3 regions of the Colwellia sp. MB3u-8 genome follow, and region 2 is predicted to be linked to each of the others. Evidence: predicted binding sites of a transcription regulator. Region 2 holds the regulator's gene; each other region holds the start of a gene.
The links. Region 2 encodes sigma-54, which starts transcription at its own class of promoters, with help from an activator protein. Its sites were predicted from a motif close to GTTGGCACGNNNNTNGNNT; they were not measured.
Positions count from the first base shown of each region.

Region 1: H4J54_RS05955 (flagella assembly protein FlgT) is a predicted target of sigma-54. The motif match lies at 1,873-1,891, and genes of this name have one in related genera.
Region 3: H4J54_RS19495 (PEP-CTERM sorting domain-containing protein) is a predicted target of sigma-54. The motif match lies at 2,416-2,434, and genes of this name have one in related genera.

Region 1 is NZ_JACGVA010000058.1:271,718-276,009, forward strand. Features, by position in the region: gene H4J54_RS05940 (flagellar export chaperone FlgN) at 1-267, shown strand, start outside; gene H4J54_RS05945 (LPP20 family lipoprotein) at 377-841, opposite strand; gene H4J54_RS05950 (FlgO family outer membrane protein) at 870-1,514, opposite strand; gene H4J54_RS05955 (flagella assembly protein FlgT) at 1,933-3,096, shown strand; tRNA gene H4J54_RS05960 (tRNA-Arg) at 3,228-3,303, shown strand; gene H4J54_RS05965 (hypothetical protein) at 3,685-3,834, opposite strand; gene tkt (transketolase) at 4,143-4,292, shown strand, end outside.
Region 2 is NZ_JACGVA010000068.1:266,556-270,847, reverse strand. Features, by position in the region: gene lptC (LPS export ABC transporter periplasmic protein LptC) at 1-376, shown strand, start outside; gene lptA (lipopolysaccharide transport periplasmic protein LptA) at 342-887, shown strand; gene lptB (LPS export ABC transporter ATP-binding protein) at 888-1,619, shown strand; gene H4J54_RS13630 (RNA polymerase factor sigma-54) at 1,671-3,179, shown strand; gene hpf (ribosome hibernation promoting factor) at 3,216-3,503, shown strand; gene ptsN (PTS IIA-like nitrogen regulatory protein PtsN) at 3,533-3,991, shown strand; gene rapZ (RNase adapter RapZ) at 3,998-4,292, shown strand, end outside.
Region 3 is NZ_JACGVA010000068.1:58,386-62,677, forward strand. Features, by position in the region: gene H4J54_RS12740 (nuclear transport factor 2 family protein) at 187-648, shown strand; gene H4J54_RS12745 (ABC transporter substrate-binding protein) at 1,084-1,863, opposite strand; gene H4J54_RS19495 (PEP-CTERM sorting domain-containing protein) at 2,520-3,200, shown strand; gene H4J54_RS12755 (metal-dependent hydrolase) at 3,685-4,292, opposite strand, start outside.

The DNA of each region.
Region 1 (4,292 bases), on a different contig from region 2:
AAAGTTGACAATGCCATTGGTCAAAGTTTTGAATTCAAACAAGAAAAACTAGCAGGCAAGTTCACCAATATATTATCAGATATTGAAGCCATTTTAGTGCGCTGTAAAAAACAGAACCAAATTAATGGCCTGATCATTCATCAATCACAATTATCCGTAGAACGCATGAAGACCTCATTACTAGAGAATCATAACAAGTCATCCATGACCTATAATAGTAAAGGAAAAACCTCTGGCGGACTCAGTAGCTTAGGGATAAAAGCTTAGCTTTCTATCTGTCACTTTATGTACAAAAAAAACCAGCAATGGCTGATTTTTTAATGGTACTAAAATACAGCGCAATGCAATAACGCTAGTAATAACGCTAGTAATAACGCTAGTAATATGAGATATGCTTTATTTCTTTGCGGTTAGATGTCGCGTTATAAATTTCATAAACATCTTTAAAATCTAAACTCAACTCAGTGGTATAACTGTCACCCACCGGATAACTTTTAACCACTTTTGCACCACGAATGATACCTCGTACTGATGCCTGTAATTGTTGATTATCAAGCACTAAATTAGACATGGTGGTGCTACCATTAATATTTTGACCATAAACTTGTTCAGCTAACTCCGCATAAGCAGCCATTTTTGAAGCTTTTATTGCCATCAGCATACGCTGGGTTTTGCTTTGAGAGTTCTGCAAACTAATTGGTGCTTGCCCTATGGCGGTTAATACAGGAAATTTTTCCGGTTTCACGTTTTGCCATTCAACCTGTTTATCAAACACCGAAGAACAGGCGCTTAACACTAAAGCACTTAAAAAAAACCCGATACCCTTACGTAAAGTATTCATATTCACCTTAGACATTTATTTGATCATATTACTTTTGTATCGTAATGGCACGTGCATCGTCAGCTAGCGTGGTACTGTCACGCAAGATCATGCCATCTTTCATTTTAACATTTTCATGGCGATTAAAATCATCGCCAACAACCCAAGCGGGAATAAACGACTGCGCCGTTGCCACCACAACTCGAGATTGCAAACCAATCATTCGTGCGTTGACTAACACCCCTTCATTTTGTTGCATCATAGTGCCTGTAACAACATAGTCAATTATCTGACGTTCTGGCAATTCTTGCCAATCGCGACTGAAAACATAATCACCATCGGCCGTTACACGTATATGGCCAGTGGTTTTAAAATCAATAACAACCAAGCCATGTCGTTGCATTTCATGGATAAAACTTTCTGACAGTTGATTGCCTAACGAGTTAGTTGATTCTAAATTTTTTAAATCGACAAATGATGCAACAGCGATTTGGGTTTTGCGCTTAACAAAGGTGCTATTTTCCAGCATTTGATAGGCAAGACCTTTCACCACGTCATTTATCGCATGACGAGGTAACTTAAAACTGTCAATTTCTTGTTTATCGGCATAAGAAGATCGATAAAAATCGTCCTTGGTTGTCACAGAACACGACATCACTGTCGGTATTATTATTGCTATAAGCCAATTTTTCATTGAGCTCTCCTCAATTAATGCTAATGTCATAAAATTCATAAAAATATTAAAGCATGATCCGCGCCAATATTTTATTTCACCTCAACTTAGCCTAATGCAGGTTAGATTAAAACTATACCCCTCAGATTAGCGAGTCTAGTTTTAGCGTCATTGTTCTGCCTATTAACCGCTTTTTTTTAGCACTGATTTTTTATCACTCTCAAGAGCCCTTTTTATCCCATCGTCAGCTTTTGCCAAATCATATCGGGCTTTTAATGCCTAATAAAACCCTACGTTTGCATCTCTATCAGTAACCTAATACTGATAAAAGTAGCTTGTTGGGCCACTTTACTTATCTTGAGTTGAACTTTTCTTTGAAATAGGCACAAAACCTGCATATTTAAAAACAGAGATTGATTCCCTATTAAAAGAGACCTTTATGCGTTTAAGTTTATTTTGCCTTTACTGTGCTATATATAGCAGCGCTAGTGTCGGACAATGGTATGAATCGCAAGGTGTGGCGAGCATAATAAATGCTGATAACAAAACAGCAAAAACACAGGCCATGCACAATGCGTTGAAAAAAGCCTTACTGGTTGCCGGAGCTTCAGTGTCAAGTGTTCAACAAGTGGTTAATGGTTTACTCACCCAAGACGAGATTAACATTCGCGCCAGTGGCAGTGTTAATTCATTAGAGCTGATCAGTGAACACTATAGCGACGACTTGGTCACTGTCACCATTCGGGCTGATATTTTTCCACAAGAAAAAGAGTGCTTCGCGGCTGATTATAAAAAATCCATGCTGTTAACCCGCAGTAATATACTACACCGTGAACAAGCTAATATTGGTAACATCTACGCGATTGATAGCACGTTAATCCAACAGCTCGCTAATAAAATACAGCAGCAAGGTATTTATTTGGATACTAAACTGGCCTTGCAAACTAAAACAGAATTTTCACGTTATAACCAAAGCCTGCAAAGCCAAAGTTTAAAAAACTTAACCATGTCATTAGCCAACATGACAGATAGCCAGTATGTTTTATTTTCAGAGATCCAAGATCTTTCTCTAGCCAATGACGAAAATAATAACTGGCAGTTTTGGCAAAAAAACGTCTATCAACGCCAATTTAATCTTGCCCTTTATATTCACGACGGTACCACAGGTGAAAGAATCTTGGCTAAACACTATCAAAGCTCTGCCCCTTGGCCATTCGATAAGCGCAAACAAGTTGACGTTACTAGTCATAACTTTTGGCAAAGTGACTATGGCCAAAGCATTAGTCTGACCTTAGACAAGATGGTCAGTGATATTGATGAGCACATGATGTGTCAGCCTACCCAGGGCAGAATTGTGCAAGTACAGGGTAACTCTCTGACTTTTAACTTAGGAAAAAGACACGGGGTTAAAATAGGTGATGAATTCTCTTTGCTACATTTCAATAATTTCATCAGTGATGACAAGCGCTCTTATTCAGGTTTTAACATCAGCCCTTATAAAGTTATTGTAACTTCTGTCAGTCAAGACAGTGCGCGGGCAACCACCACTGAGTCGCACATATTAGACAACATCCAAATTAACGACTTGGCGGTAAGGTATTAGCAAATTTGAACAAGGCTAAAAATTATGAACCATAATTAAATAGTGAGTTATCAGGTGTAAAGTGTATTTTTTTGAATACTAATTTATAAAATAGCTGTAGCATAGGTTAGCACTGTAATTATTTGCATCATGTCCTCATAGTTTAACTGGATAAAACTGCGGCCTCCTAAGCTGCTGCTCCAGGTTCGAGTCCTGGTGGGGACGCCAGTAATTATTTATACAGACTTTGCAAGCAAGCACTTTATCACTATCGGTACTATAACTATCGGTACTGAGGTTTTATGGTGAGTTATTTTATCTAACCTGATGTTTGATTAAGACGCGGGTAAAGAGCAAAAATATTAATATGTTGACATTGTTTTAAAGCGGTATGCTAGTAGAGGCTGCCAACACCATATAATGTAAATTGTGTATGTCGTGTCAATTTCGCCCCCTCATTATTGACTTACCTTCAGTGCAATAGATTGTAAAATAAGATATAAATTACGCTCTTCACCCTAGAGCATTACCTCCTATCACAGTGATATCCCTTATTTAGCGTAGATAAAAAAAAACCCGCGATTGCGAGGTTTTTTATTATTAAATGAGCTAATTGACTAGTTCACTATCTGTTTTTTCTCTTGCAACGTCCTTGTCGTCTGCTGCTGAGCCAGTGCTCAACAATGCTGATATGGTTAATACTAATACTGCTAATATTACCGTAGTCAGCTTAATTCCACGTGACGACGAGCTGTTCATTACTTAATCCTATGTAAGCTTGTATGTTTTTATTAAGTTTTTATTTTTTTACATACAAGCCATCAACACTATAGGATCTTAATTTTAATTTCAAGGGCTTACTCGGCCAATTCAGCTTTTATTGTCGATTTAATCACCAGATATATTCACGACAGTTTACACGGCTCATTAAGCCTTAATGTCTTTAAATATAGCTAAGTTAAAAATAATCATAGAAAAATGCTAATAACATTTGCAGTTAAGGGGTAGTCTAGGCGAAAATAAGCGCAATTTATATCCCATCAAATCTTATAATAACTGGAGCAAATATGCCGTCGCGTCAACAACTAGCCAATGCAATTCGAGTTTTAAGCATGGATGCCGTGCAAAAAGCTAAATCAGGACACCCTGGAGCCCCAATGGGCATGGCAGATATCGCTGAAGTTTTATGGCGTGACTTTCTAAAACATAACCCAACT
Region 2 (4,292 bases):
AGCGAAACGCATGGAACATTATGCTGAATTAGGGGTCACACACTTTGAATATCCACGCTATACCTTATACCCAAGGAACAACAAACCTACTTGGCAAATCACCGCCAATGAAGGCACCTTGTATAATAACAATCGAGTAAAATTAGCAAATCGCGTACGTTTAATCGCCACTGATAAAGAAAGTTTGATACAGGAAGTGCATGGTAAAAATTTAGAAATGGACTTAAAAACTAATATTATCAGCTCAGAGCAAACTATCTTAATATTAGGTAAAGGATTTACTATGTATGGCTCAGGATTAATTGTAGACTTAAACACAACACAGATGACATTGACCGAACATGTACAGACTATTTATAAAAAAATTAAAAAGTAACTTATATTGCCTCACGGCGTTAGCATTATTAGTGCCTGTCGCAAGTGCAGAAAAATTTGACGTAGAACAAGAGATTAAAATATCTTCTTCACGCCAAGCTGCCGATCTCAAAAATAAAATATTCAGTTATATTGATAATGTCATTATTTCTCAGGGCACACTAAGGATACATGCTGAGTTAGTACAGGTTATCACCCAAGAAAACAGTGACAGCAAAATTTATATTGCCAAAGGCTCACCGGCGACCTTTGAACAAACGCTTCAAGATGGTAGCCCAATCAATTTGCAAGCCAATGAAATCCGTTATGAGCCGAGTATGAATACCGTCGTTATTTCAGGCAATGCCCTCCTTAGCCAAGAAGGTAGTAAAGTGAGTGGCAGTAAAATCACCTATAATTTTGCCACCGAGTATGTCAACGCTGAAAGCCTAGACAATGATAAAGTTGAAACCGTATTACAGCCGAAGAACAAAATTAAATTGCCTATAAAATCAAAGGATAAGCAAGAGTAAATGTCAACTTCTACATTATCAGCAACCGGCCTTGCCAAGTCCTATAAAGGCAGAAAAGTTGTTAAAAACGTCAGTATGCACGTCTCAGCTGGACAAATAGTTGGCTTATTAGGGCCAAATGGCGCAGGTAAGACTACCTCTTTTTATATGATTGTTGGCTTGGTGAAGAACGACAGTGGCTCAATTGTCTTAAATGATGAAGATATAACCTTACTGCCAATGCACGAGCGCGCGAGAAAAGGTATTGGTTATTTACCACAAGAAGCCTCTATTTTTCGTAAGTTATCGGTCAATGACAATATCATGGCCATTTTACAAACACGTAAATCACTTAGTGACGTTGACCGACAAGAAAAACTTGAACATTTATTAGAAGAGTTCAACATAGGCCATATAAAAGATAACTTAGGCATGAGTTTATCTGGCGGTGAGCGCCGACGAGTTGAAATAGCACGGGCATTAGCCGCAGATCCTAAATTTATACTACTGGATGAACCCTTTGCCGGTGTTGACCCGATTTCGGTAGGTGATATAAAAAAAATTATCCTACACTTAAAAGATCGTGGCATAGGTATTTTAATCACAGATCACAATGTGCGAGAAACACTCGATGTTTGTGAACATGCCTACATCGTTAGTCATGGTGAACTTATCGCTGAAGGTAATTCAAAGCAAATTCTTGCAAATCAGCATGTAAGAGATGTATACCTTGGCGAACAATTCACGCTATAGTGAATGAAACCAATTGAATTAATGAATTTGAATAGGGAAAATAAAACGTAAATGCGTCCTACTCTGCAACTCCGTATCGGACAACAGTTAACGATGACCCCGCAATTGCAGCAGGCGATCAAACTGTTGCAATTATCGACTTTGGATCTTCAACTAGAGATTCAAGAAGCACTTGAAAGTAACCCTTTGCTTGAAGTTGACGAAACGCACGATAACAATTCAGAAAATACCCCTGACCATTTAGAAGCAGGATATTCGGTAACTGTAGGCGAAAACTCAGCAGCAGCATCCTCTGATGGCAGCGAAGACTCCACTCCCTCGATAGACGAAATTAGCTCCTCTGAAGGTTTAGCAAAAACAGACATCCCCGAAGAACTAAATAGCGATAGCACATGGGATGATAACTTCAGTGCCGGTGTCAGTAGTGGCGGTGTTGGCCATGCCTCAGAAGATTATACTTATCAAGGTGAAACGAAAGACTCATTACAAGACCATCTAATTTGGCAGATGGAACTAACGCCCTTTAGTGACACTGACAGAACCATTGCCATTGCCATTATTGAAGCCATAGATGAAGCAGGTTATTTAACGGTTTCAGCCGAAGAGATCTTAGAGAGTGTCGGTATTGATGGTGTAGAACTTGATGAGATTGAAGTGGTGTTAAAGCGTATTAACGTATTTGACCCCGTTGGTGTAGCCGCCCGCTCAATTCCCGAGTGCTTGCGTATTCAGCTTAATCAATTTGCTAAAGATACCCCTTGGTTAGCAGAAAGCAAAATCGCCGTCAGCGAGTATATTGATTTGCTCGGTAATCGCGATTATCGTCAATTGATGCGTAAATTACGCTTGAAAGAAGAGCAATTACGCGAAGTTATTCGCCTAATACAAAGCTTAGATCCCCGTCCAGGTGATAGCGTCATCAAAAGTGAAGAACAATATGTTATCCCAGACGTGTCTGTTGAAAAGAAAAACGGCCGCTGGACAGTAGAGCTCAATCCTGACACTGCCCCTAAACTATCGGTTAATCAGCAATACGCGGCTATGTCTCGTTCAATGAAGTCATCTACTGATAATCAATTTATTCGCTCTAACTTGCAAGAAGCAAAATGGTTTATTAAAAGCTTAGAAAGCCGTAACGAAACGCTTTTAAAGGTTTCAAATTGCATTGTGCAACGTCAACAAGGATTTTTTGAACACGGACCTGAGTCGATGCGCCCTATGGTATTGAACGATATTGCCGAAGCCGTAGATATGCATGAATCAACTATTTCTCGTGTAACCACGCAAAAATATATGCACACGCCTAGAGGAATTTTTGAACTTAAGTACTTTTTTTCGAGCCACGTAAGTACTGAAAACGGCGGCGAATGTTCATCAACGGCTATTCGAGAATTAATTAAAAAGCTAGTGGCTGCCGAAGTGCCTGCAAAGCCACTCAGCGACAGTAAAATGGCAGATATTTTAGCAGAGCAAGGTATACAAGTGGCAAGGCGTACCATTGCCAAATATCGAGAGTCACTTGCTATACCGCCATCAAATCAACGTAAAAGCCTATTGTAGGCAGTTTTATTCAGCCAATAAAGAGGATTGAAGTATATGCAAATTAATCTTACTGGACACCATGTCGATGTTACTGATTCATTACGTGATTATGTCAATGGCAAGTTTGAAAAACTAGAGCGTCATTTTGATCATATCAATAATGTACATGTAGTATTAACGGTAGAAAAACAGAATCAGATTGCTGAATCAACAGTGCACTTAAGTGGCACTGAAGTTCATGCTAAGGCACAACATAGTGACATGTATGCATCGATTGATGCATTAATTGACAAGCTAGATCGCCAAATATTGAAATATAAAGGCAAAATCAACAAACATTAGCGCCATTTCGCTACAGGTCTTAGAAGTTTATGAAGTTGCAAGACATCTTAACCCCGGACTGCACTATTTGTGCAGCACCGGGTGCCAGTAAAAAACGTATATTAGAATATTTAAGTCGCTTGGCCGCCGATAAACTCGACAGCCATGATACTTTTCAGCTCTTAGAAAGCTTAGTTAAGCGCGAAAGAATGGGCTCAACCGGCATAGGTAATGGCATTGCTATACCTCATGGCCGTCTAGAAAATGCTACGCCTACTAAACCTATTGCCGTGGTTATTACCACAGAACAAGCGATTAATTTTGACGCTATTGATCATCGTCCCGTTGATATTTTTATTGCCTTATTCGTTCCTGAAGAAGAATGCCAGAGCCACTTGAGTACGCTGCAAAGTATCGCAAAAATCTTTCGTGACAAGCAATTTTGCAAGCAAGTGCGTAAATGCAAAAGTAATCAAGAACTGTTTCAGTTAATACAACAAGCGAGTTAAACACGGATGAAATTAATTATTGTAAGTGGCCGTTCAGGATCAGGGAAAAGTGTTGCACTGCGTGTTTTAGAGGATTTAGGTTATTATTGTGTTGATAATATCCCTGTCAACTTGTTACCCGCACTGACCCATACGGTTATTAATGATTATGAAAATGTTGCCGTAAGTCTCGATGTTCGTAACCTGCCTGCCGATCCTAACGACGTACCCGAAATTATTGAATACCTGCCCAATGCAGTAGAATTGAGCATACTGTATTTAGATGCTGATGATAGTGACCTTATTCGCCGGTTCAGTGAAA
Region 3 (4,292 bases), 210 kb from region 2:
TCATGATTAATTCACCATAGTATTGAAACTATATTGAGCAAAAATTCGATATAACAAGGCTTACCTAAGGTAAACCAGCGGACTAATGTAAACCTGCTATATTTAGGGGCGATAATCGTAAATTCGAGTTTACTGAGAAGTGCGTTGTTTAGTCGACCTTGTCGAAATATTAACAAGGAAGATAAGATGAACTTCAAATTAACCATAGCACTAATCGTCACGGTTACCGCTTTTAGCAGCTATGCTGAACGTTGGAATGAACAGCAAACACAAGTATGGCATATAGTGTTAGCTTCATATGCAGATATCGAAAAACGCGATAATAATTGGACAGATAAATGGGTAACCGAAGACGCCATGGTGTGGGGGAATAGTACCCCAATGCCTCGTGACCGAAGTGCAGTAAAACGATGGGAAAAATTCAGTTTTGAAGATGGCTCAACTAACAATGTTGCTGAATATAGCCCAACAGCCATTGTTGTACATGGTGATACCGCTGTTGCACATTATTACTATTCTAATGGCACTACGGCTAAAAAAGGAGAGCAAAAGGTTACTCATGGCCGTTGTAGTGATGTGTTCGTCAAAGATGATAACGCGTGGAAATTTGTCGCTTGGCATTGTGCTGATGAAGCGAAAAAATATTAATTAACTCTGTTTGAGATTCATTCCTAGCTGATGTTGAGCTAGGTTTTTTTTGTTAATTTTTCAGGGTGAGAACAAAAGCTAAATTTTAGACATAAAAAAACCGATGACCAAAGGGGTCATCGGTATGTAAGCTTGGGGAAGCTAGAATTCAAAATTAATACAACAGGTTCAAACGAGAACAAGGTTATTATAGAGCAACAACTCTACAAAAGTAAAGCCTTTACTCTAAAATAGTTTATTTAGATTACAAAAAAGACGATTTTAGCTGTGAGGAGGTGTCATAAATAATGAGAATTGTGGCAATAAATGAGAATTTAGATACTTGTGTGAGTACGCATAATACTTGAGTAAAGGGCAGGTTTAAGCTCATTACTGTCGGTCATATTCGATTTTTTAATCGTCAACTATAAACGGGCAACGGACATTTATAGTCATTTAAATTTTTTTTTGCCAATCAGATACACCATATTTTTCTAAAATAGTGCTCAAAATCCCCTTATGGCGAATTAAGGTAAGTCCATCATCAATACTATTAATGACTTCAGGAAGAATTGTTGGAGAGTAACCTAAAAATAAAGGTACAAAACCACCTTCACTACGAGCATATATTAGATCAACAATATTATTTTTATTCATTTCATATTGAATATTATATCTAGAATCAAGAAGAGCCGAAATACGTCCTTTTTGTAACATCTCAATATTTTTCGTTAAAGGAGAATCGCCAGTAGCTTGAAAAATATGATCAGCATATTTAAACTTTAGACTGTTAATGTATGGACCATAGTCATACCCTTTAATTATCCCTAAAGTTTTACCTGAATTTAAAAAAGCGTCTAAATCATTAAGTTTATTAGGCGACCAATCAACCTTTCTACTGATGTAAAAGTCATTTTGCCAACCACCAAAATACTGGTGACTACTTTGTAATTTGTGATCTGTAATGTGAGATTTTGTTACAGCTAATACAATATCTATTTCAGATTTACTAGCCATTATAAGAGAACGTGATAGAGAAATGATTTCAATATTAACCGTCATTTTTTTTGCTTTGGCTATTTCATTTAAAGCCTCAACTAAAATCCCTGGCGCTTTCTTATTATCACAGATATAGGGGCACCAAATGTCAGAAGCTATATTTAACGTCTCAGCTCGAATATTGGCATTTGAAATTAATAACAAAAAAAGTAAGTTGTAAATTTTTTTATCTAACATTTATTGACTACTCCCTTTATAAGATGGTTCAGCACTATAGCAACAGCGAAAATAATGTTATGAACAGGTAAAGTATATATTTCAACAAAGTATCAAAACTTACCCATATGGAGTGAGTAAAGCTATACCTTATTTTAATCAAAAACCAAGCATCAGTAAAGAGCGGACTACAGGGGGTTGCCTTCACCCATTAAGTTCACTTTGTGCGCTTCAATGTCATTAACTTAAGGATTTAACACATACGTTTATAATTCATTGGGTACTTATTTGTCTTGTTTCTCCGGTCTTGTCTAAAAAATTTACGATTAGGTCTAATAACACTTAAATTCTTTGATATTTTACTTATTAGCAGTTCGTATAACTCAAGCTCAGCTAGCTTCATAATGAACCTGACAACATTATCCTTTAGCTGATTTATCGCAAAGGTGAAATTGATTTTATATTGATAAAACCAATAATTTAATGATTTTATTGTGTCAGGTTATTTTACAGTTAAGATATCTATGTTGGGATTGTGTTTTTTATCATATTGAAATACTTAGGTATTATAAATTTGGCATACTTTATGCTTTGCATTGAGTATCACAAAGTGATGACGCTTCACTTTTAGCATTTACCTTCGAATACTATTGTGAAGGGATTAGAAGGAATATCAAATGAAAAATAATAATACACTGATTAGCAAAGCAGCTAAAACACTTATTAAACTATGTACTGTGAGTCTTTTTGCCCTAGCGACGACTGGCGCTCACGCTGGTCTTATCGCTGATATTGCTATTGAATCAAATACTGGCTGGAATACAAATGGCTGGTATAACCCTGTTGGTGGTTTCTTTACGCAGGATTTAGGTCCTTTAACTGAGGGAGGTCGATCTACTCATTCAAATGGAAGCATCACCTCACATAATGATGTATCTCAAGGCGCTCATACACTGCAAGTGGGAACGTATACCATCAGTTTTGCTGCGGGTAACTTCAATAATGCGCAATTCCCATTAATGGAAATTGTTTTTGCTGGCATGAATATCGAGGAAGCAGCGTCTTCGTCTGCACTAACTCCTGGCAGTGGTCACTGGGAGCTTTGGTCATTCACTTGGGACGTTGCCGCCAATAATGTAAATATTGGAAACATGCTTAGCTTCTATAATTACGCCACCAATGGTACTGGTAATGCTTCTTTAGACGGTGTGGGTGCCATGAGCGATTTAGGAAACGGCTTTTTAGTCGATTATAGTGATGGTGCTGGTATCAATGCAGTACCAGAGCCTACAACACTCGCTATTTTCGCATTAGGAATGATTGGCTTAGCATCACGTCGATTTAAGAAACAATCTTAATAATTTAAAATTAAGTATTTAAGAATACATCAATTGTAAGGATTGGTGTTTTTTGTTTCTACTGATTGAATCAGCTAAACGTCTGCTTACCCCCCCCCCCCACAGTGCTTATTCTTTAAGGTTATTTGACCCATTTCTTACTTCTGCTCTGTGGCATAAGTGACGGTAAAACCCAATCTCCAATCAGTTTAGTTTTAGCACTAATATTTGTTGCTGCTAATGTCCCCTTGATGCGCTAAAGCGGAAATAAACAGGCTGAAGTGTCAGGATTTTTTACAGTCCGCAAAGTGGCAGTCGTCAGCCTTAGCAACCATGCTAAAAGGGTCAGCAATTAGTGGGAATAAGTTATCGGTTAATCTCGATGCTAATGTCGGGCTTGTCTGATTAAACGACAAAAAAATTAATAGCTTACAATGCTGTCCGCTGACTCGAACGGGCACATGCACTACTTAACATGCCGGTCTTGTTAAGCGTCGCTATCCAATCAACTTTCCCTATTAACACACACACCGCTTTTTTTAAGCGGAGCCAATGAAACTGAAGCATCCCAAATTCTATCCCAAACACTGGCAAGCATACTTAAATCAGGCCTATCGCTCACCTTCTCAACATGGCTTTTAACAATCCCAGCGCTAGTTTGCTCGCCGAGAATAAAATTGAACACATAACGGCACTCCGCACCCATACGTAAATCAGATAAAACAATATTCTGTTCTACTGCTTTGACTGAATAAAAGCCTTTAGTAAACCATTGAAGCCTCTGTACATTCCATTCATCTTTGATATTAGTCAGTAGAACATCTGAAGAATGATAGGCATCTAAACTCACATCTGACGCTGAGTCAAATACAGAGAGATAACCCTCGTAATATTGACCGTCTGACATGACCAATACCCGCCAAAGTAAGGTGGAAAAAGGCGCAGGTGCACTCAAATAATGATCGACTTTTATCTGCCTATCGTTCAGCGCTATGGTTACTTTTTTGTCGATATAAAATTTTGCGGTTAAAGACCAACAAATATAAAAGCAGCTTATGGCTAATGCAAAATGATTAATTTTTGCGACCTTTGCGGGCTTAATTTTGGGCAGAA